Chlorobaculum tepidum TLS: one gene and its partner. The protein of the gene in region 1 binds, or shares a complex with, the protein of each later gene. Links are inferred from orthologs where the notes say so. Each region holds a gene or a part of one and is shown on either strand. Other genes may lie near its edges.

Region 1 (16,762 bases):
CCTCGTTTTGATCGACGAACTCTGCTCCGGCACCGACGTCGAGGAGGGGAGCGCCATCGCCCGCGCGGTGATTGAGGAGCTGCTTGAACGCGGCGTCAAGACCATCGTCACCACCCATCTCGGCGAGCTGAAGCTTTACGCCCACCGGCGCGAAGGGGTCGTCAACGGCGCGATGGAGTTCGACCGGCACGGCCTCGCGCCGACCTTTCGCTTCCTTAAAGGCGTGCCGGGCAACAGCTTCGCCTTTGCGATGATGCGGCGCATGGGCTTTTCGGATGAGATCGTCAACCGCGCAACAGGCTTTTTGACGACCGGTCATACCGGCTTGGAGGAGATGATCGAGGATTTCCGGAAGTCTGCGGCGAGCAACCGCGAGCTGGAGAGGGAGCTGAGGCGCGAGCGGCTCGAAGCCGAATCGATTCGCTCGGCCTTGACCTTGCAGCGGGCCGAACTGCGCAAAAAAATGCAGGAGCTGAAGAGCAGGGGGTATCGCGATCTCGACCGCCAGCTCGAACAGGCGCGCAAGGAGATTCGCGATCTCGTGCGCGAGGTGAAGGAACATCCCGGCGACGATGCGACGCTGCACAAGGCGCGGACGAAGCTGGCCGGAATGAAGCGCGAGTTGGCGGTGAAGGGGGAGCAGGTCGAGCGCGAGGTCGCGCCGCAGGCCGACCTGAGCATCCGCCCCGGCGACACGGTTCGGATTGGCGACACCAACACCACCGGCGAGGTGGAGTCGATCCAGGGCGACTCGGCGGTGGTGCAATGCGGCAACTTCCGGCTTACCACGGCGTTGCGCGGGCTGAAGAAGATTTCCCGTGCCGGTGCGAAGAAGCTGCAAAAAGAGGCGGCGACGGGCGCGGCGGCGGGCAAGAGCTGGTCGGTCAAATCGTCAACGCTCGAATCGACGCGGCTCGACCTGCGCGGCCTCACTGGTGACGAAGCGATTGCCGAGATCGGGCGTTTCATCGACGCGCTGGCGGTGCACCGGATGCCCTTCGGAACCATTGTTCACGGCAAAGGTTCCGGCGCGTTGCGGCTGCGTACGGCAGAGTTTCTCAAGCAGCACTCGCGCGTCAAAAGCTTCCGCCTTGGCGACTGGCAGGAGGGCGGTGCGGGCGTGACCGTGGTCGAGATGCGCTGAGTGCGATCAACTCATTCGCCCGGCGTATTTCAGTCAGCTTTGACAAAATGTGCAGGATGAAGTATCTTTTGCCCTTGCGAACGTTCGGATTGAGGAGGCATCGACTTCAATTTCATCATCAACATGACTTTTTCCAATCAGCTTACCATTCTGAGAATCATTCTCGTGCCGGTTTTCGTGCTGCTGCTCATGCAGGATAGCGCGTGGTACAGGCTGTTGGGGGTCATTGTCTTCGTAACGGCTTCTCTCACCGATATTTACGATGGCTACCACGCCCGTAAGTACGGCGAGGTGACGCGGCTCGGAGCGTTTCTTGATCCGCTGGCCGACAAGTTGCTCATCACTACGGCATTTCTTTTCTATGTATGGGAAGGCTATCTGGCGCTCTGGATGGTGTTGCTCGTGGCTGCCCGTGACATCGTGGTGACGGGGCTGCGCGTCTATGCGGAGCACATCGACCATCCTGTGGTGACCAGCAAGGAGGCCAAGTACAAAACCTTCGCGCAGAACCTGTTCGCCTATGTTATCATGCTTTTCATCCTGCTGAAGGAGAAGAGCTTTTTCGGCCCGAAGATGGCGGCTTTCATGGAGGTGATTCTCCATTCGCCCTGGCTTGGTTACGCGATGTTCGCCATTACGCTGTTTACGGTCTGGACTGGGGTTTCCTACCTCATCAGCAACAGGCGCCTCATCTTCCGGAATTCTGCGGGAGGGCGCTGAAGCCATGCGGCAATGGCTCGGCAGAATCTTCGGGAGCGCCTTTGGTATTGGGTATGTGCCGTTTGCGCCGGGCACCTTCGCCAGCGGAGCCGCCGCGCTGCTCTATCTTTATATCCCTACAATTCGTGAATTGCCGTTGCTCGCTTTGCTGATCGCGCTTTCGATTGTGCTTGGCGTGTGGGCTGGCGGGGCCATGGAAAAGGAGTATGGTGAGGATCCTTCGCAGGCGGTGATCGACGAGGTTGCCGGGCAATGGATTTCGCTGTTTGCCATTCCATTTTCACCGCTTGCCGTGTTGCTTGCGTTCATCTTCTTCCGGCTCTTCGACGTACTCAAGCCGGGCATTGTCGATCGTGCCCAGCACCTCCCCGGCGGCTGGGGCATCATGGCCGACGACGTGCTGGCCGGAATTCTGGCCAACCTGTTACTTCGTCTCGTGATGCTTGCCCTTCCGATGCTGCCTTACGGCTTATCCTTGTAAAACTCCAGAATCTTTCCCGACAGACTTTCGGCGTCGAGGCCGACTTCACGGTACAGCTCATCCATGCTGCCGTGGGTGACGAAGGCATCGGGCAGGCCGAACGAAATGCATTTGATTCCGGGATGGGCGTGGTGCAGATAGTTGACCACGTTGCTGCCGAAGCCGCCGATGATGCTGTTCTCCTCGATGGTGACGATGTGCGTACAGCGTGATGCCGCCATGTCGATTATCTCGGTGTCGAGCGGCTTGAGGAAGCGCATGTCGCACACCAGCGGATCGAGGCCTGCCGCTTCAAGCAGTGCAGCGGTTTCGAGCGCGCGGTTGCTCATGGTGCCGATGCCAAGCAGCGCCACCGATTTGCCATCCCGCAGAATTCGCCCCCTGCCGACCGGAACAGGCGTGAACTCCTTGTGCAGCGTCGCGCCGCTGCCGCTGCCTCGAGGATAGCGGATCGCCACCGGGCCTTTGATATCGTACAGTGCCGTGTAGAGCATGTTTCGCAGCTCCTGTTCGTCGCCGGGGGCCATGATGGTCAAATTCGGCACGACGTTGAGGTACGACAGGTCGAACGCGCCATGGTGGGTCGGGCCATCCTCGCCGACCAGGCCAGCGCGGTCGATGGCGAACACCACGTGCAGGTTTTGCAGCGCCACGTCGTGGATGAGCTGGTCGTAGGCGCGTTGCAAAAAGGTGGAATAAACGGCGAATACCGGTTTGAAGCCGCCGCAGGCGAGTCCTGCTGCGAAGGTGACAGCGTGCTGCTCGGCGATGCCCACGTCGAAGCATCTCGACGGAATAGCCTGCTGGAACAGGTCGAGCGAGGTGCCGCTCGGCATGGCTGCCGTGATCGCCGTGATGGTCGGGTCTTTCAGCGCCAGCTCGACCAGCGCTTCGCCGAACACCTCCTGATACTTCGGCTTGGCCGGTTTGCCGGGAGCCTTGACGTTCTTGCCTGTCTCGATGTCAAAGCCTCCAACACTGGCGTGCCACTTGGGCTGGTTCTCCTCGGCGGGCTTGAACCCCTTGCCCTTGGTGGTAATGACGTGTAGCAGCTTGGGGTGGTGGAGCTGGCGCATTTCGCGGAGCGCCTTGATGAGCTGCTCCATGTTGTGGCCGTCGATGGGGCCGAAGTAGCGGAAACCGAGCGCCTCGAAATACGCGCCGGGCGTGAAGGCGGCCTTGATGCCATCCTCGATGCGGTGCACGGCGGTTTTGGCTGTTTCGCCTATTTCGTTGTGCAGCAGGGAGAGGCTGTCCCATACAAACTTGCGCAAGCGGTTGTAGGTTTTGTTCAGGGTGAGGTTGACCAGATAGTTCTTCAAGCCTCCGGTGCTTGGCGAAATCGCCATCTGGTTGTCGTTGAGGATGACCAGTACGTCGGACTTCGTATCGCCGAGATGGTTCATCGCCTCGAAGGCCATGCCGCCTGTCAGGCTGCCGTCGCCGATGATCGCCACTACCTTCTCCTTTCGTCCGGCAAGGTCTCGTGCTGCCGCCAGTCCTGCCGCCGCCGAGATCGAGGTCGAGGCGTGGCCGGTGCCGAAGGCGTCGTGCGGGCTTTCGCTGCGCTTCGGGAAGCCCGCCAGGCCGTGGTAGCGGCGGTTGGTCTCCATCTGCGCCAGCCGCCCGGTGAGGATTTTGTGCACGTACGCTTGATGGCCCACGTCCCAGATGATCCGGTCGGTCGGGCTCTGGTAGACGTAGTGCAGCGCCACGGTCAGCTCCACGACTCCGAGGCTCGAACCGAAGTGTCCCCCGTTCTGCGACACCAGCTCGATCACCTTTTTCCGGCACTCGGCAGCCACCAGTTCGAGTTCGTGAAGACTCAGTTTCTTGAGGTCGGCGGGAGAGTGGATGGACGAAAGCAGTGGATAGGCCTGCGAAATCATAGCCGGAGCGGAGACGAGGTCTGCCATAGGTTAGGGGGATGATGTTCAGATGAAAGTACGTTTTTTTTCTAACCTCCCGGATCAGCCTACCGTTCCGGGATGGGGGGATTTCCTTGTTCTGAATCGAGATCGAAATCGGGATTTGGTAGAAATGAAATAAAGAGATTTTTTCCGTAGCCCATCTCCGTGGTTGCCTGATTGGACTGGTGAATCCGCAACCGTGTCGGCAAACCGGGATCTGCCAACATGGTTCTGGGGCGACCGCAAGGGTTCGCCCCTACATTTTGTTCCATGTTGCGCATGATCAAAATAATCGGTTGCACAAGATATTGGGCTGAAGCCGAGTGGAGAGATGGGGGAAAATTAACCCCGGTTTGAAAACCGGGGCAATAGGGTACATGTAAGAGGTCGAATGTCCGTCTGGTTAAAAAAACCGACTGAATGGAAAAGCGGCTCGTTGAGAAGAGGGGACTTGGTCAATAAGCCCGTGACAATTGCCCTGGACTTTAGTCCGGGGTCAAGCATCTGCTAAAAAATCCGGGCTTCAGCCCAATTCTTCATATCCTGAGCGACCCTGCGGTTTCGTCCCTTTTATTCCCCCTGGATATGCACCAGCACTTCGCGTTTTGGGCGCGGACCATCAAGTTCAATGAAAAAGATCGACTGCCATTTGCCGAGCATGAGCTGGCCTTCGGAGAACGGAATCGTTTCGGAGCTGTTCATGAAAAGTCCCAGCAGGTGCGAGTGGGCGTTGTCGCGGCCATCAATGGTTTCGATGTTGTGCAGCCAGTCGCCATCTTTCGGGATGAAGCGCTTCAGCCAGGTGGTCATGTCTTGCATGAGCCGCTCCTCCCGCTCGTTGATGTTGAGGCAGGCCGTGGTGTGGCGGCTGAGCAGCGTGACGGTGCCCTGTTGCAGACCGGATTCTTCGAGCGCCGAACGCACATCGGCGGTGATGTCGATAATGTCGATTGGCCGCGTTGTCTGGCAGGTGATGGTGGCGGTATGGTAGTTCATGGATGCGTGTGCGAAAATGTGGTGGTGAAAAACGCCGGTTGAACTGCGTCAGCTGTTTTTGGCTATGAGCAGCACTCCTTCGTGGGGCGCGAGGCGGATGCTCAGGGTCGAATCGTGCAGATGAAGTTCATGAGGATGTTCCGGAAATCGGGTTGACAAGGCGGTGATTGCCGAGTCGCCAAGCCCCGCGAGCGCTGGATGGCTGAATTGCGTGTCGATGCCGGTAGCCGAGAAGTTGGCGAGAATGAAGGCGTAAACGTCCGGAATCGTCCGGCAGTAGCCGAAACAGAGCGACTGGCCATTCGTGTTCAGTTCGAGCCATTCGGTATGCCCCTCCTGAATCACGGCCTCACGGCGGAATTCGAACAGTTTGAGGTACAGATGCAAAAGCGCCTTGTCTGAAGGCTCTTTTGAATGGCGGATGAGCTGCACGGGAATTTTCTTTTTCAAGCCGAGCATCTGCCCCTGGTGGATCAGGTTCATGCCGGGCGAGGTGAGCATCACCAGCGCCGCGACCGCGTGGTTCGGGCCGAAGCGCTCCGAGGCGCGAACCTCGTCGTGGTTCTCGATGAACCGGCACAGCTTCTGCTGATACTCCCAGTCGGCGAGCAGGTGGCCCTTGAGTTTCGGCACATTGACCGGCGAGGCGCCGAGGTAGTCGTAAAACGGTTTGTCATAGGTGAAATCGAACCCCAGCTGCTGCAATTCCGACTCGCGGTTCCAGTACGATTCGGCAAGAAAGAGAAACTTCGGGTGCTTGTGCCGGATCGCCTCGATCGCTTTCGGCCAGAACTCCTCGCTCATCTTTCCGGCCAGATTCTGCCAGGTGGTGTTGAACACATCCTTCAGGATCAGCATCGCCACATCGCAGCGCACGCCATCGCACAGGTCGCTGATGTGCGACAGGTTGTGGATCATCATTTCGTGCGTGGCCGGATTGGCGTAGTTGAGCTGCAGGGTGTCGGTCCAGGGCGGGAAGTACGGGTCTTTGCCGTGCGCGAGATATTTGCCTTTGGTGTATTCGAAGCAGGATGAGGGATCGTGGCACTGCTCGTGCCTCGAAATGGTGACGAAATATTCGGGATGCTCCGGCAGCCAGCGGTTGTCGAGTGCCATGTGGTTCGGCACGAAATCGAGGATCAGCTTGATGCCCATGTCGGCCAGGCGTTTGCGGAACGCCACGAGCGCCTCCTGACCGCCGATGACCTTGCTGACTTCGTAAGCCGGAATGGAGTAGGGGGAGCTGACAATATCCTCGGCTTGCAGATCCTTGAGATAATCGAGCAACTCCGAGCGAAGCCCCCGATGCGAAGCCGCGATAGCCGCGCTGTAGCGGCTCGGTCTCCACACGCCCATGAGCCAGACATGGGTGAACTTCCCGTCGCGAAGAATCTGCAACTCCTCATCGGGCACCTCTTCAAGGGTGATAGGGTGCCCAAGCCTCGCCGAAATCTCTTTCAGCCAGACTCGCGTATTGATTTCATAAACCAGAGGAAACATGCCTGTACCAGTTGAGCGGAGGCGGCCAGTGTCGAGGCCGGAAATTTCGGATGCCTAATATAGCAAGGAAATAGCAAAAGATAGGGCGCGAGCAGAGGTTTTACAGTTTCCGGACATGACCCGCGTGCAACTCTGGGATGGATGGCGCGGTTGAAAATTACGCAAAGGCAATGCAGCACTCCAGTGACATCACCAGCGGGGCGATCTGGGCCTAGTCTGCGGAACACAAGACAGGAGAACATATCATGACACAGCTCGAAAACAAGCATTGCGTGCCCTGCGAGGGGACGGCAGCTCCGATGGCTTCGGAAGAGCTTCAGCGGCAACTCTCCTCTCTGCCAGAGTGGACACTGGTCGATGACTCCGGCACCTCGAAACTGGTCAGGGTTTTCACGTTTAAGGATTTCCAGTCGGCGCTCGACTTTACCAACCGGGTTGGCCAGCTCGCCGAAGCCGAGGGGCACCATCCGGCGCTTCTGACCGAATGGGGCAAAGTGACCGTCTCGTGGTGGACGCACGCCATCGGAGGCATCCACCTGAACGACGTCATCATGGCGACGAAGACCGAAAAGCTGGTTTGAGGACGTTTTTTTCTAATGTCAGCGTTGGTATTCGAGTCCGGATGTGCGAAATTCTTCTGAGCTTTGTGATGGCTTGCCGATCCCCAGCCGGGAGTGTGGGCCGCTAACCTTTTATTTCCAGAAGCTTTGACAGATTTTCTCCAGGGACTCAACGATGTTCAGCGACAGGCCGTGCTCGCTACCGAAGGCCCCGTGATGGTACTGGCGGGCGCGGGGTCGGGCAAGACTCGCGTCATTACCTACCGCATCGCGCACCTCATCCGCAACGTCGGGGTTTTGCCCCAGAACATTCTCGCCCTCACCTTCACCAACAAGGCGGCGGGCGAGATGCGCCAGCGTATCGACAGCATCCTCGAATATGGCAGCGCCTCCAGCCTCTGGATCGGCACCTTCCACTCGGTGTTCGCGCGGCTTTTGCGCAGCTACATCCACCTGATCGGCTACGATCGCAACTTCTCGATTTTCGATGCCGACGACAGCAAGAGCCTCATCAAGCAGTGCATGAAGGAGCTGAACCTGTCGCCCGAAACGCTGCCGGTGAACCTCGTGCACTCGGCCATCAGCAAGGCCAAGAACAGCTTCGTCCTGCCACCGGAGTTCCATCGCAAGGCGATCGACGACCAGTCGCAGAAGATTTCGCTGGTCTATGAGCGCTACGTGCACAAGCTGCGCGAGAACAACGCGCTCGATTTCGACGACCTGCTCATCAAGCCTATCGAGCTGTTCACCGAGCAGCCGCGTGTGCTGGAGCAGTTGCAGGACTATTTCAAGTACCTGCTCATCGACGAGTACCAAGACACCAACCGCGTGCAGTACCTGGTCGCCAAAATGATCGCCGAAAAGCACCGGAACATCTTCGTCGTTGGCGACGACGCGCAGTCGATCTACTCGTGGCGCGGGGCGGACATCTCGAACATACTCAACTTCAACGACGATTACGGCGACGCGCAGGTGTTCAAGCTGGTCGATAACTACCGCAGCACCAAGACGATTCTGGACGCGGCCAACAGCGTCATCAGCCGCAACACGCACCAGATCAAAAAGGAGCTGGTGGCCAACGCCGGTATGGGTGAGCCGATCACGCTGATCGAAGCGTTCAACGAAAAGCGCGAGGCCGAAAAGGTGGCCGAGCACATCAAGTCGATCCGGCTGTCGAAGGGCGCGCAGTACCGCTCGTTCGCGGTGTTTTACCGCACCAACGCCCAGTCGCGCGTGATCGAGGACATGATGCGCCAGAACCGCATTCCGTACAAGATTTTCGGCAGCGTGTCGTTCTACAAGCGCAAGGAGATCAAGGATGCCGTGGCCTACATGCGGCTCGTGCTGAACGACCGTGACAGCGAGTCGCTTCTGCGGGTCATCAACTTTCCGCCGCGCAAGATTGGCGACGTGAGCATCAACAAGCTCAAGGAGTTCGCCGAGGAACGGAACATTTCGCTCTATGAAGCGGTGAAGCGCGCGGGTGAGGGGGGCTTCCAGGCGCGGCTCGTCAACGCGCTGACGCAGTTCACTGACCTCATCGAGGCGATGCGGAAGCAGGCCGAAGAGGGCACCGCCTACGACGTGCTTTCGATGCTCTACGAGACCACCGGCCTGCTCTCGCTCTTGAAGGAGGAGAACACGCCCGAAGCGCTTGCGCGGCACGAGAACCTTCAGGAGCTGCTCTCGATGACGCGCGACTTTGCCGACCACAATCCCAATTCGGCCACGCTCGGCGACTTCCTCTCGACCATCTCGCTCGCCTCGGACTACGACGAAACACAGGAGTCGGATAACTACGTCTCGCTCATGACGGTGCACGCGGCGAAGGGTCTTGAATTTCCGGTGGTGTTCGTCACCGGCATGGAGGAGAAGCTGTTCCCGCTCAACAGCTACGAACCGGGCGAACTGGAGGAGGAGCGGCGGCTCTTCTACGTGGCGATCACCCGAGCGCGCGAAAAGCTGTTCCTCTCGTGGGCGCAGAGCCGCTATATGTATGGCCAGCCGCAGATGTGCATGCGCTCGACCTTCATCAACGAAATCAACCCCAACATTATCGTCACCGAAGGGGGGCGCAAGCTCTCCGAAAGCCCGAAAAAGGTCGCTGCGACGGCGATGGCCGGACGCCCGGTCTTCGGCTCGTCGCTGAGGCCTCAGCCGGGGGGCAGCCCGGCGGCAAAGGTGCCGACCGTCAAACCCGCCGGATCGGCGCGTCCCACCGGCGCGGCCAAAAGCGAGTACCGCCCGGGCACCAGAGTGCAGCACGCTATCTTCGGCCCCGGCACCGTGCTCGAAGTGCAGGGCAGTGGGGCGAAGCAGAAGGTCAAGATCAACTTCCGCACCGCCGGCGAAAAAACGCTGATGGTGCAGTACGCCAATCTGAAGATCGTGTGATGAACGCTGCCTGACGGGATGCTTCGCTCTGCTCAGCATGACAAAGGCGCAGCATCCGGGAGCGACGCCGGTTGATTTATCCTTCACCCGCTACGTCCACAGCGTCAATGCCTTTTCTCCGCTTTTCTCATGCCGCCGGTCAATCTGTGATGCAACGGTGTTACGCCGTTGCTGCTTTCTTCTATATTTCCGTAATAATTGTAATTTTAAGCTGTTGGCATCCAGTCCCGTGGCTTTTGACTGGCAACGGGAAGGTATTAAACAAACGCAGTGCATGAAGATCCTTTTCGGCGTTCAGGGAACAGGGAATGGCCATATCAGCAGAAGCAGGGAGCTGGTCAGAAAGCTCAAGGAAGATGGGCATGAGGTTCAGGTCATCATCAGCGGCAGAAAGGAGGAAGAGCTTCGTGAGATTGAGGTGTTTGCTCCCTACAAGGTGCTCAAGGGCTTCACCCTGGTGACGCGCCGCGGCAAGATGAGCTACATGGAGACCATGTTCCAGCTCGATTTTGTCAGTCTTTGGACCGATGTTCTGTCGCTCGATACTTCGTGTGTCGATCTGGTGATTACCGATTTCGAGCCGGTCACTTCGATGGCTGCCCGGTTCAAAGGGATCGTGAGCGTCGGGTTTGGTCACCAGTACGCATTTCCCTTCCATATTCCCATCGCACGCGGTAATCTCTTCGAGAAGTACACTCTGCTCAATTTCGCTCCGGCCCGCTACAACGCCGGATTGCACTGGGACCATTTCAACCAGCCAATCTTTCCCCCGGTTATTCCTCAAACACTCTACGATGCCGTTCGGCCAGAAGAGGATCCGCAGAAGATTCTGGTTTATCTGCCGTTCGAGGAGGTCGAGGACATTGATGCGTTTCTCCGTCCGTTCGATGCGTACCGCTTTTTTATTTACGGCAAGGTCAAAGAGGATCGCGACGATGGTCATCTCTGTTTTCGGGGCTACTCGCGGGAGGGGTTCCTGCGCGACCTCATGGAGTGCTCCGGGGTGGTTTGCAACGCGGGCTTCGAGCTGCCGGGCGAGGCGTTGCATCTCGGCAAGAAGATGCTGCTCCGTCCGCTCGATGGCCAGATCGAGCAGGAGTCTAACGCGCTGGCAATGGTGCAGCTCGGCTATGGCATGTCGATGCACACGCTCGATGGCGAGGTGCTCAAGGAGTGGTTCGCCATGCCGCCGGGCAAGCCGCTTAATTATTCGAGGACGGTCGATTACATCGCCGAGTGGATTGCTTCGGGCAGATGGAACGATCTGCGCGTCTTTACCGATGCCGCATGGAAGGATCACTGTCGCGAGGAGTCGAAATCATGAAGCTCAGGGAACTGGTGGCCCGGAGTCGCAGCATCCGGCGGTTCGACGAACATGTCGCCGTGAATGATGCAACGCTTCGCGATCTGGTTGAGCTGGTCTGCTACACGCCGTCCGCGGCCAACAGGCAGCTGTTGCGGTTTTTGCCGGTTACAGGTGCTGATATGTCCGACAAGGTGTTTCCCTGCCTGAAATGGGCCGGGTATCTCGAAGATTGGCCTGGCCCTGAACCGGGCGAGCGTCCCGCCGCCGCCCTTGTCATGCTGTGCCGGAACGAAGATTTGCCCGGCGCGGCCTGCGACAGCGGTATTGCGGCGCAGACCATCATGCTTGGCGCGGCTGAGAAAGAGCTAGGTGGCTGCATCGTCGCCGCCATCGACCGTGAGCGTCTCATGGCGTCGCTTGGCATTCCCGACGCATGGACGGTGCTTCTTGTGATTGCGCTTGGCAAGCCCGCCGAAACGGTGGTGATTGACCAGATAAAACCGGGAGACGATATCCGCTACTGGCGCGACAAACATGGTATTCACCATGTGCCGAAGCGGCAGGTCGATGAATTGCTGGTGACGGCGGAACAGCTTCGTGAACGCGGGTAAGTCCTTAGCATGATAAAAGTAGAGGATATTCTGCGTGCCTACAGGCACGGCTTTTTCCCGATGGCCGACTCTCGCGAGGGGACGGTGAGCTGGTGCCAGCCCTACCAGCGCGCGGTGGTGCCGCTCGACAGTTTCCGGCCGTCGCGAAGCCTCCGGCGCGTCATTGGCAAAAAGCGTTTTACCATCAAAATCAATTCAGTTTTCGAACAGGTGATCCGTGCCTGCTCGCAGCCTCGTTCAACCGGGCAGGAGACCTGGCTTTCGGAGGAGATTATCAAGGTGTTTCTCAAGCTGCATCGTCTCGGAGTGGCGCACAGTGTGGAGAGCTGGCAGGATGGCGAGCTTGCCGGAGGGCTGTACGGTCTGTCGATGGGTGGGGCTTTTTTCGGTGAGTCGATGTTCTTTTTTCGGTCTGATGCCTCGAAAGTCGCCTTTGCCTGGCTGGTGGGCTATCTCAAACGCAAAGGCTATCTCCTGCTCGACGCGCAGATCATGAACCCACACCTTGAGAGTCTCGGTGCGATTGAAATCCCCCACGAAGAGTACATGGTGCAGCTTGAGCGCGCTCTCGGAAAAAAGATTTCGTTTGTCTGAGAAGCAAAGGGGAAAAGAGCTACCTTTTTCTATTTGACAACGGGTTGAAACGCGGCCTTTATTCAACGTTCGATCAACCGCTGTTTTCGAAGCACCAATTCTTCTTGGTGCATTTTGAGATGGATGCGAGAAGCGTCATGGTTCATTCACCTATAAAACAAACGCCGACGGCAATGAAACAGAGATTTTTACAGGCTTTCTTTATCGTGTTCGCAATAAGCAGCTTTTTTGGCGGCGTATCGCTTGCGGCTGATTCATCACCCGCAGTTTCCAAAAAGGCGGCAACCAGTCCGGAATCCGGGAAGACGGTTTCCAAGGATATTTCAAAGCCAGGCGTCTGGTCGAAGTTTGAAATGCTTTCATTCACGGATCGGGTAGTATTCAGGGATACTATGGCCGGTCTTACAGGGGTGGGCTATGAGCCTCTTGTTGTCAGGAAGCAGATTGTTGAAGGCGTGAACTACGAATTTTTCTGTAACGCGAGGGCCGTCTATCCTGGCACGGATTGGCATCCTGCAATGGTGCTGATTTACAAGCCACTGAAAGGCAACGCAGTCATTAAGAAGATCAGCAAGATAGATGGGCGCTGAAACGAGTCTGTTTGTTCTGTCTTGTAATTGTTTATATCATTATTCCAAAATGATTTAGCGATCTTTTGAAAATGTTGCTGTAAAAGTGCTAACTTCACAGTTCGTTTTATCGGGATCATTTTTCAGGCTGTATCAAAGGAGTGTGCCGCATGTCGTCGAGAGATTTATCTGAAAAACAGTCTCCGCCAAGGATTATCATCTATTCCGGCAAAGGGGGAACGGGCAAGACCACCATTTCGTCCTCTACGGCAGTCGCCCTTGCACGACAAGGCAAACGGGTGCTCATCATGTCCTCCGATCCGGCTCACTCGCTCTCTGATGTGTTCGGCGTGCAGATTGGCCGCAACGAGCCGCTCAAGATCGAAAAGAACCTGTACGGTCTCGAAGTCGATACCATCTACGAGCTGAAGAAAAACATGTCGGGCTTCCAGAAGTTCGTCTCTTCGTCGTACAAGAATCAGGGCATTGACAGCGGCATGGCTTCGGAGCTGACCACGCAGCCAGGTCTTGACGAAATCTTCGCGCTTTCCCGTCTGCTCGACGAATCGCAGTCCGGCAAGTGGGACACTATCGTGCTCGATACCTCGCCGACCGGCAACACGCTTCGACTGCTCGCCTACCCGGAGATCATCATCGGCGGCAACATGGGCAAGCAGTTCTTCAAGCTCTACAAGAGCATGTCTTCGCTGGCGCGTCCTCTCTCGGGCAACAATATTCCCGACGACGACTTCTTCAACGAGGTCAACGTGCTGCTCAAGCAGATGGAGGACATCAACGAGTTCATTCTCAGCCCGGAGGTCACCTTCCGGCTGGTGCTGAACCCGGAGAAACTCTCGATTCTCGAAACCAAGCGCGCCTATACTTTCGTGCACCTCTACGGTATCAATATCGACGGCATCGTCATCAACAAGATTCTGCCGACCTCGCGAACCGTGGGCGAGTACTTCGAGTTCTGGGCCGATCTGCACAGCAAGTACCTGATGGAGATCGACAACTCCTTCTATCCGACGCCGGTCTTCCGCTGCCACCTGCAACGCACCGAGCCGATCGGCCCCGACGCTCTCTACGACATCAGCCAGATCGTCTTCGGCGAAGAGGCTCCCGACAAGACCTTCTATTCGGGCAAGAACTTCTGGATCGAGAGCAAAAAGAATCAGGCGACCTCTGACAACCGCGAGGTGCTCTGCATCCGGATTCCGTTCCTCAAGGACGCCGCAGATGTCTCGGTCGAGCGTATGGGTACCGACATCATCGTCACGGTTGACCGCGCCCAGCGCAATATCACCTTGCCAAGGGCGCTCTACAGCCTCGACATGGATCGCTTCGTCCGTGAAGACAACATACTGAGGGTGATCTTCAAGGAGGTTAAGGTTGACAAGGAGGAGATGGAGCTGAACGTCAACAAGAACGTTCTTGACAAGTTGCGCTCCATGCGCCGCCTGAAAATCTGACAGCTGTGCCACCGGATTCCGCGCTTCTTGCCATTCCCGATGGCGCGGCCCTGACTGGTGGCAGGTTGATTTCCGTACCACAGTTTGTGTTGTATCGCCTTTTCCGTCAGGATGCAATTTTTACCGGTAACTGTTTAACAATTCACCGGAAACTTGTATCTTGACAGCTTTGAACGATCATCAAAGGGGTATCCGCTACCCTTATTTTCTGAATAGAATCAGATTGTATCATGCCCGAGAAAGCGCACTATGGTCTTTTGAAAGGGAAAAAAGGAATTGTTTTTGGCCCGCTCGATGAAAGCAGCATCGGTTGGCAGATTGCACTTCATGCTTACCGGGAAGGCGCACAGGTCGCCCTTTCCAATGTCGCGACAGCCATTCGCTTCGGCAAGCTGCAGGAGCTGTCCGAGCTTTGCGGCAATGCACCGATTCTGATCTGCGATGCGTCCAAGAACGAAGAGGTAGATAATACTTTCAGGGAACTCAAGGAGACCATGGGTTCTGTCGATTTTATTGTGCATTCGATCGGCATGTCCCAGAATATTCGCAAACAGGTGCCCTACGAGGAACTGAACTACGAGTGGTTCATGCGGACGCTCGATGTTTCCGGCATTTCGTTCCACCGGCTCGTGGCCTATGCGCTGAAGAACGAGGCGCTCAATGACGGCGCAAGCATTGTCGCGCTTTCATACATCGCGTCGCAGCGCAACTACTGGACCTATTCGGACATGGGCGACGCTAAGTCGCTGCTCGAATCGATTGCACGCAGCTTCGGCCCGAGACTGGCACCCCGTGGCATCCGGATCAACACGATTTCACAGAGCCCGACCTACACGAAAGCCGGCAGCGGTATTCCCGGTTTCGAGAAGATGTATGATTACAGTGAACTGATGTCGCCGCTCGGTAACGCGAGTGCTGAAGAGTGCGCCGAGTACACCATGACGATCCTGAGCGATCTGACGCGCAAGGTGACCATGCAGAACCTTTTCCATGATGGCGGTTACAGCTCGATGGGTGCAACCATTCCTATGATCAAGCTTGCTCATGAGGCTCTTCATGACAAGGAGCTTGCCGAAAGAGTTGGACTCGAAGGCCGTCATTCATCAAGGTAAGCATTGATGGAGCGCCGGCTTCCGCTGGCCTCCCGTTTTCCTTCATCACTTCCATACCCATTCGTCTTTGGCCTTGCTGACCAGGGCTAGAAGGTAGGTAGGGTTCACCTTTTTTGCGGTCGAACTGCCATTTAAGGAGGTGATTGTTATTTTAGGCACGATACGTGCATTGACAGTATGTCAGTCAATTCCGGTGTGTTTTCGGGAGCATACAATGGCAGTTTTTTTCTGACCGGGGGTAATGCGACTCCTGATCGGTGTGTAAGGTTTTCTTTTTCCCAGAAGTCATTTATAACCATAATACCTTCAATAGCAACGATATGGCAAGCAAATCAACCATCATTTACACCAAGACCGACGAGGCTCCGGCTTTGGCGACCTACTCGCTGCTTCCGATCATCCAGGCCTTCACCCGCGGCACCGGCGTTGATGTCGAGATGAGGGACATCTCCCTTGCCGGCAGGATCATTGCCAACTTCCCGGAGAATCTTACCGAGGCCCAGAGGATTCCCGACTACCTTAGCCAGCTCGGTGAACTCGTGCTCGCGCCTGAGGCCAACATCATCAAGCTTCCGAATATCAGCGCTTCGATTCCCCAGCTGAAAGCCGCCATCAAGGAGCTTCAGGAGCACGGCTACAACGTGCCTGACTATCCCGAAGCCCCGTCGAATGACGAAGAAAAAGCGATTCAGGCCCGTTATGCCAAGGTGCTTGGCAGCGCCGTGAACCCGGTGCTTCGCGAGGGTAACTCCGACCGCCGTGCTCCGCTCTCCGTCAAAGCCTACGCCAAGAAGCATCCACACCGCATGGCTGCATGGAGCGTCAATTCGAAAGCGCACGTTTCGTATATGACCGATGGCGACTTCTACGGCAGCGAGCAGTCCGTAACCGTGCCTGCCGCCACCACCGTTCGTATCGAATATGTTAACGGCGCCAACGAGGTGACCGTGCTGAAAGAGAAAACCGCACTGCTCGCCGGTGAAGTGATCGACACGTCAGTTATGAACGTGCGCAAGCTCCGCGAGTTCTACGCCGAGCAGATCGAGGATGCCAAATCGCAGGGCGTGCTTTTTTCGCTGCACCTGAAGGCTACCATGATGAAGATTTCCGATCCGGTCATGTTCGGCCACGCCGTGTCGGTCTTTTACAAGGATGTGTTTGACAAGCATGGCGCATTGCTCGCCGAGCTTGGCGTGAACGTCAACAACGGCCTCGGCGATCTCTACGCCAAAATCCAGACCCTACCGGAAGACAAACGTGCCGAGATCGAGGCTGACATCATGGCGGTCTACAAGACCCGTCCCGAGCTGGCGATGGTCGATTCCGACAAGGGCATCACCAACCTGCACGTGCCAAACGACATCATCATCGATGCTTCCATGCCGGTCGTTGT
Region 2 (6,825 bases), 1.1 Mb from region 1 along the record:
GAGAATATCGGGCAGCCACGCTGCGAGCACCGGGTTTAACAGACCGTCGTAGCCGAGGCTGCCGATTGTTTTGAGCATACCGAGATAGAGAAGCCCGATGAGCAGGCTGATGGAAATCTCCACCGCCAGGCCGCTACGTTTTTTTTTCGAGGAGAGCGGTACGCCGATCAGCACGATGATCATGCTGGCCAGCGGCAGGGCGAGCTTGGTGTGCAGCTTGACCGTCGCCCGTTCGAGTCCTGGCAGTCCCGAGCGCGCTTTTTGCCAGATGAAATCGATGTGCTGCACGATGTTCATTTCGTCCGGGTCGGTGTCGATCATCTTGAACGTATTGGGTGCCAGCGAGAGCTTCAGGGTGTCCGCGCCCGCTCTGGTCACGAGGGTTTCGGCGCCTTTCGAGAAGGTGCGCTGTTTCGTGTTGTAGAAAATCCAGTACTTGTGACGGGTGATGATCCGGAGCGAGTCGGCGTCGATACGCGAGACGATCTGGCTTCCGTTGAACGTTTCGAGCGAGACGGTCGTCGCGCTTTTCTTGTCGGGACCGATCTTGGCAACGGTCAGGATTCGGTTGTTCGATTCCCGGATGTGCAGCGGTTCTTCGCCGTTATCCTGTTGTTTTTTCAGGTAGCGTTTTTCGAATCCTTTCGACCAGTCGTACATCGCCGGAGCGATGAAGCAAGAGTTGATCGTGTTGAGTGCCGCGATCGCCATCGTCACCAAAAGAAACGGTTTCATCAGGCGCGACAGGCTCATGCCCGCCGATTTCAGTGCAGGCAGCTCACTCTGCATCGAGAGCTTGCCGGTGACGAAGAGTGATGCGAGCAACACGCTGAGAGGCGATGTCAAAAGGAAGGTGTCCGGCAGGCCGCTAAGGTAGTAGATGAGAATCCTGCCGAACGAAATGTGCCGGTCCAAAAACCGGTCGAGATTTTCGACCAGATTGATCAGGATAAAGAGCGCGGCGAAGCTCGCGAGGGCAAACAGGAAGATCGTCAGAAACTGGCGGGCGATGTAGCGATCGATGATCGTGAAATTGCCGAAGCCAGGCAGCTTCAGGAGTTGATTCTCCCGGCAGCCCGCCTCGCCCGGTGTCGCTTTGCCGTCGTTCATCGGGTTTGCCCCTCAGTAGCCGAAAATCTCCCTGAGCGTCAGGAAGCTGATGTCGCCATATTTGCGAAGTGTCTCCAGATCGAGTTGCTCTTTCTTGCCGAGCACCAGCATGATCTGTGGCTTGTTACGGAAGCGCGTTTCGTGGAACTGCTCGATGTCGCTGAAACTCATGCCGGGCACTTCGCGGAACACATCCTGCCGGATGTCGTGGTCGAGGCCGAGGCGTCGCGCCTCTTCGAGGGCGAAGAGTACATCTCCCTTGGTGATTCGCTCGGTGCGGATCTTCTGGTCGATACCCGCCTTGGCCGAGGCGAACAGCTCTGGCGATTCGGGCAGCTTCTGCATCAGCTCGTTGAATCCGTCGAGCGCCTCGGGCAGCTTGTCTGCCTGCGTGCCGATGTAGCTGAACACGTAGCTGTGGCGATCCTTCTCCTTCGGCAGGCGGTAGACCGAAAAGACTGAGTAGGCAAGCGCCTTGGCCTCGCGCATCTCCTGGAAGACCACCGACGACATGCCGCCACCGTAGTATTCGTTGAAGAGTGTGACGAGCGGCACCTTCGAGGCGTCGTATACCGCGCCTCGCGAGAGCATGATGATTTCGGCCTGGGTCATGTCGTAATCGACCACATAGACGTGGTTTTTCGCGGTCTTGAGTTCCTCGAATGGATCGGTCACGGGCACCGGCTGGAACGACTGACCAAAGTGGTGCATGGTGCGCAATTCCGTCATCAGCGTTTCCGGCGAATCCGGGCCGTAGTAGAGCACCCGGTGGCGGTAGTTCATGAAGTGTTTGATTTCGCCAAGCAGCTCTTCAGGCGTCAGTTTGTCGATCTCTTCGTCACTCAGGACGTTGGTGAAGGGCGACTTCGGGCCGTATTTACCGTAATTGACCATCGCCTCGAAGAGGATTTTACGCTTTGAGAGCTTCTCGTCAGCACGCTCCTTGCGGATGCCCTCCTTGAGCTTTTCGAGCGCCGGAGCGTCGGGCTGCGCGTCACGGAGCAGCTCGTCGAGCAGAGAGATGGCCTGCGGGAAGTTCTCCTTAAGGCCGGAGAGCTTGAGGTAAACGTAATTATCTGAAGTCTGCACCGTGAACTGTGCGCCGAGGCGATACAGCTCCTGGCTGAACTCCGCGGGCGAAAGGCGTGAGGTGCCGAGGTACGACAGGTAGTCGAGCGCCGTGTCGATCTTGCGGTTCAGGTTCGATCCCGCGTCGAACATGAAGTAGAGGCTATACAGCTCGTTCTCCCGGTTCGGCACATAGTTGAGGCTGATCTCCGGTGTGATGTCGTAGTAGCCGATGTCCTTTTTGAAATCGACGAACACGGGTTGCACCTTGCTGCTCTTTTTCGCGAGCAGGTTTTTGGCGAACACCGACGAGCGGTCGCGATTGACTTTGATCGGCGTGATTGGCGGCTTCTGGATTTTGGCCTCGCTTTTGCGCTGGCCGTGTTTTTTGTAGACGGCGACGTAGTTCTGAGCGTAGTGCTGTTTCGCGAACTCGACGATCTCTGCCTTCGTGATCTTTTCGAGCCGCTTGAAGCGGTTGACCTGCCGCGCCCAGTCCATTCCCCAGACGAAGGTGTCAACGAATGCCTCCGAGCGGCCACGGTTCGACTCGAACGCTTTCAGCTCTTCGAGCTTGAGATCGTTGATGACCGCTGTCACCAGCCAGTCGGGGAACTCGCCTTTTTTGACGAGATCGAGCTGTTCGAGCAGGAGCGCCTTCACCTCGTCGAGGCTCTGGCCGTCGCGCGGCTTGGCGCTGAGGATGTGGACCGAGTAGTCCTTCATCAGTACCAGCATCGAGCCGCCTTCGAGCACCTTCTGCTGCTGGTTGAGGTTCAGGTCGATCAGGCCTGCGGTCTGGTTGAAGAGAATCTTGTCGATCAGTGTCAGCATGTCGGCATCATCCGAATCTGCTCCGCCGAAGCGGAAGCCGAGCACCAGCTCCTCCGCCTCCGGGCCGGTGACGGTTTTGACGACCGGCCTGGTGATCTCGGGTTCGACCGGCGGATGGAACTCTGGCACCGGCTTGGGTTCGAGCTTCGAGAACTTCTCGTCGATCAGGCGGATCGTCGCGTCGGGATCGAAGTCGCCCGCGATGCAGAGGGCCATGTTGTTCGGCACGTACCAGGAGCGGTAGTAGTCGATGACGTTCTTGATCGACGGCTTCTTGAGGTGCTCCGCCTTGCCGATGGTGGTCTGCGTGCCGTAGGTGTGCTTGGTGAACAGCCCCTTGAACAGCTCCTCCCAGAGCTTGCGGCTGTCGCTGTCCATCGTCATGTTCTTCTCTTCGTAGACCGTTTCCAGCTCGGTGTGGAAGAGGCGCATCACCGGATTGCGGAAGCGCTCGGCCTCAATGGTCAGCCAGCGGTCGAGTTCGTTGGATGGAATATCGTTGATGTAGACTGTCTGCTCGACCCAGGTGTAAGCGTTGGTGCCCTTCGCGCCGATGGAGTTGAGCAGTTTGTCGTACTCGTTCGGCACGGTGAACTGCGCCGCCACGTTCGAGATGCTGTCTATGTCGCGGTAGATCGCCGCGCGGTGCTCCGGATCGCTCGTGGCGCGGTACTGTTCGTACAGCTCGATGATTTTTTCAAGCTCCGTATGCTCTTTCGCGTAGTCGATCGAGCCGATCGAATCGGTGCCCTTGAAGAGCATGTGTTCGAGGTAGTGCGCCAGGCCGGTGGTCTCGGCGGGGTCGTTCTTGCTGCCCGCCCGCACGGCGATGGAGGTGTAGATTCGCGGCTCGTCGTGGTAGGGACTCATATAGACCGTGAGGCCGTTTTTCAGCGTGTAAATCCGCGTTTGAAGCGCGTCGCCGGGGACGGTGGTGTATGGATAACTTTCGTTCTGGTTCGTCTTGGTTTCTGTCATGGTTGATCTACAGGATATGAGATGGAGCAGCGCCAGCCAGAAGGCGAGCACTCTGCCCGTTGATTTCAGTAATGAGCCGTTGGACATAGTTCTTCATCGTGGTCATAGAAAGATCAGCCCGATCATGGTTCCAGCCGCTCATTCCGGTTCAAACAAAACCCTACATTACGAAAAATCCGGCAAAGTGACGGGAAAAAACCGTCGGCCGAACCGGTCTTGACACATCGTGTCTGAGGCTTGAAGAACTATAAGCAGGCGTTATTAGTTCTTTGTGAGGTATTTGTCATCGTTATCATCGAGAGTTGTCTATGCGGAATGTTGTGCATCGGGGAGGAGAGTTCAAACTTGAAAGTCCGTACGGGCCGACGGGGGATCAGCCCTCGGCCATCAAGGCGCTGACCGATGGGGTGCTGCGAGGCGACCGATGGCAGACGCTGCTCGGCGTGACCGGATCGGGCAAGACCTTCACGGTCTCGAACGTCATCGCCCAGGTCAACCGTCCGACGCTCGTGCTGAGCCACAACAAGACCCTTGCTGCGCAGCTTTATGGCGAGCTGAAGCAGTTCTTTCCGCACAACGCGGTGGAATACTTCATCAGCTACTACGATTTTTACCAGCCAGAGGCGTATATCCCGTCGTTGGACAAGTACATTGCCAAGGACCTCAAGATCAACGACGAAATCGAGCGGCTCCGGCTGCGGGCGACCAGCGCGTTGCTCAGTGGGCGGAACGACGTGATCGTGGTCAGCTCGGTGAGCTGCATCTACGGTCTCGGTTCACCGGAGGACTGGATGGCGCAGATCGTCGAGCTGCGGCAGGGCATGGAGCTGGATCGCGACGAGTTTCTGCAAAGGCTGGTGGCGCTGCACTATTTCCGTGACGACGTCGATCTCTCGCCGGGGCGCTTCCGCGTGCGCGGCGACGTGATCGACCTGGTGCCGGGTCACGAAGAGCTGGCGCTGCGCATCGAATTTTTCGGCAGCGAGATCGACTCCATCCACACCTTCGACCCCAAGAGCGGCGAGATCATCGGGCGCGATGAGTACGCCTTCATCTATCCGGCGCGTCAGTTCGTGGCCGACAGCGAAAAGCTGGAGGTGGCGATGCTCGCCATCGAGAACGAGCTGGCGGAGCGGCTGAACGCCCTTCGCGCCGAAGAGAAGCTGGTCGAGGCGCAGCGGCTTGAAGAGCGCACGCGCTACGATCTCGAAATGATGAAGGAGCTTGGTTACTGCTCCGGCATCGAGAACTACGCCCGCCACATTGCCGGACGCAAGCCGGGCGAGCGACCGTGGTGCCTGCTTGACTACTTCCCGGAAGACTTTCTCGTTGTGGTCGATGAGTCCCACGTTACTCTGCCGCAGATTCGCGGCATGTATGGCGGCGACCGGTCGCGCAAGACGGTGCTCGTTGAGCACGGTTTCCGGCTGCCCTCGGCGCTCGACAACCGTCCTCTGCGCTTTGAGGAGTTCGAGGAGATGGTGCCGCAGGTGATCTGCGTTTCGGCAACCCCCTCCGCCCACGAGCTGATGCGCTCCGGCGGCGTGGTGGTCGAGCAGCTCATCCGCCCCACAGGCCTGCTCGATCCGCAAATCGAGGTGCACCCCGTTGCCGGCCAGATCGATCACCTGCTGGCGCGAATCCGGGAGCGCATCGCCAAGGGGCAGAAGTCGCTGGTGCTGACGCTGACCAAGCGCATGTCCGAAGACCTGCACGCCTACTTTCGCAAGCTGGGTCTGCGCTCGCAGTATCTGCACTCCGAAATCAAGAGCCTCGAACGGATGCAGATTCTGCGCGAACTACGCGCAGGCGACATCGAAGTGCTGGTCGGCGTCAACCTGCTGCGTGAGGGGCTCGACCTGCCGGAGGTGGCGCTGGTGGCGATTCTCGACGCCGACAAGGAGGGGTTTTTGCGTGACGCAACATCGCTCATGCAGATCGCCGGACGTGCGGCGCGAAACGTCGAGGGGCTGGTGCTTTTTTACGCCGACAAGATCACCGATTCGATGCGCGAGGTGCTCGATGAAACCGAGCGCCGCCGCCGCATCCAGCGGGAGTACAACGAAAAGCACGGCATCGAGCCGCGTTCCATCATCAAGTCGGTCGATCAGGTGCTCAACACCACCAGCGTGGCGGACGCCGAAGAGCGTTATCGCCGCAAGCGTCTCGGATTGCAGAAGCGCCCTGAACTCGAGCTGCGCGGTGTGCTCGACAGCATGAGCCGCAGCGATGTGATGCTGATGGTGGCGGAGATGAACGCTGAGATGCAGAAGGCTGCCGAACAGACCGATTACGAAAAAGCGGCCTACCTGCGTGACGAAATTCTGATGCTTCAAGAGCGAATCGAGCAGATGACAGAGTAAAAAGTATTGACCTGAAGCCTCGATTTCATATCATAATAATAGTATAGAAAATCAGGCGATAACAACTCTTTATTACGGAGAGGCTTACCTCCATGCTGGCCCAGATAGAACAGGAACATTATTCCAAACTGCACGAAATATTGCGGCTTTGCCGGGCGAACCTCAAGAACTACGACGAGTCGCTCATCCAGCGTGCATTTTTCATGTGCTACCGGGCTCATGAGGGTGAAAAACGCGCATCCGGGGAGCCGTTTTTCTACCATCCGGTCGAGGTCGCCAAGCTGCTGGTGACCGAACTGCCGCTTGACGGCGTCTCTGTTGCGGCGGCGCTGCTGCATGACGTCATCGAGGATAGCGGTTACACCTATGAGGATATTTCCGCCGAGCTGGGTGCCGAAGTGGCTGACATCGTGGAGGGGCTGACCAAGATTTCCGAAATCATGGTCAACCGCGAAACCACCGAGGCCGAAGG

The links.
Region 2: the proteins of AYT24_RS01695 (region 1) and uvrB are in contact, whole or in part, in a crystal structure (PDB 7EGT), measured with the Thermus thermophilus proteins. The link is inferred for Chlorobaculum tepidum TLS from one-to-one orthologs. Residues at the interface, in WP_096412145.1 of Thermus thermophilus: His654, Arg656, Phe657, Gln666, Asp668, Glu669, Lys680, Arg681, Leu682, Ser683, Lys685, Tyr686, Ala687; in WP_096411307.1 of Thermus thermophilus: Glu23, Leu25, Arg26, Asp27, Gly28, Glu29, Arg30, Phe31, Arg55, Glu326, Asp327, Phe328, Glu379, Ser382, Gln383, His398, Gly400, Arg401.

The regions. Positions count from the first base shown.
Region 1 is NC_002932.3:350,694-367,455, forward strand. Bases 7,107-10,081 are described here. They hold AYT24_RS01695 (ATP-dependent helicase), read left to right. Parts: upstream 7,107-7,458; coding sequence 7,459-9,705; downstream 9,706-10,081. Other genes in these bases: AYT24_RS01690 (4a-hydroxytetrahydrobiopterin dehydratase), read left to right, coding at 7,107-7,332; AYT24_RS01700 (glycosyltransferase family protein), read left to right, coding at 9,980-10,081. Also shown: AYT24_RS01660 (endonuclease MutS2), read left to right, coding at 1-1,144; pgsA (CDP-diacylglycerol--glycerol-3-phosphate 3-phosphatidyltransferase), read left to right, coding at 1,268-1,864; AYT24_RS01670 (phosphatidylglycerophosphatase A family protein), read left to right, coding at 1,869-2,345; dxs (1-deoxy-D-xylulose-5-phosphate synthase), read right to left, coding at 2,327-4,261; AYT24_RS10410 (hypothetical protein), read right to left, coding at 4,321-4,536; AYT24_RS01680 (secondary thiamine-phosphate synthase enzyme YjbQ), read right to left, coding at 4,826-5,251; AYT24_RS01685 (alpha-amylase family glycosyl hydrolase), read right to left, coding at 5,300-6,751; more of AYT24_RS01690, read left to right, coding at 6,997-7,106; more of AYT24_RS01700, read left to right, coding at 10,082-11,029; AYT24_RS01705 (nitroreductase family protein), read left to right, coding at 10,993-11,622; aat (leucyl/phenylalanyl-tRNA--protein transferase), read left to right, coding at 11,632-12,216; AYT24_RS10415 (hypothetical protein), read left to right, coding at 12,261-12,806; AYT24_RS01720 (ArsA family ATPase), read left to right, coding at 12,956-14,257; AYT24_RS01725 (enoyl-ACP reductase), read left to right, coding at 14,488-15,369; AYT24_RS01730 (NADP-dependent isocitrate dehydrogenase), read left to right, coding at 15,690-16,762. UniProt on the Escherichia coli protein: A helicase with DNA-dependent ATPase activity. Unwinds DNA duplexes with 3'-5' polarity. Translocates on single-stranded DNA with 3'-5' polarity. Initiates unwinding more efficiently from a nicked substrate than double-stranded DNA.
Region 2 is NC_002932.3:1,451,394-1,458,218, reverse strand. What follows is about bases 3,846-6,825. They hold uvrB (excinuclease ABC subunit UvrB), read left to right. Parts: upstream 3,846-4,298; coding sequence 4,299-6,353; downstream 6,354-6,825. Other genes in these bases: AYT24_RS06985 (RelA/SpoT family protein), read left to right, coding at 6,446-6,825; AYT24_RS06995 (M16 family metallopeptidase), read right to left, coding at 3,846-3,990. In the rest of the region: LPS export ABC transporter permease LptG, read right to left, coding at 1-1,110; more of AYT24_RS06995, read right to left, coding at 1,123-3,845. UniProt on the Escherichia coli protein: The UvrABC repair system catalyzes the recognition and processing of DNA lesions. A damage recognition complex composed of 2 UvrA and 2 UvrB subunits scans DNA for abnormalities.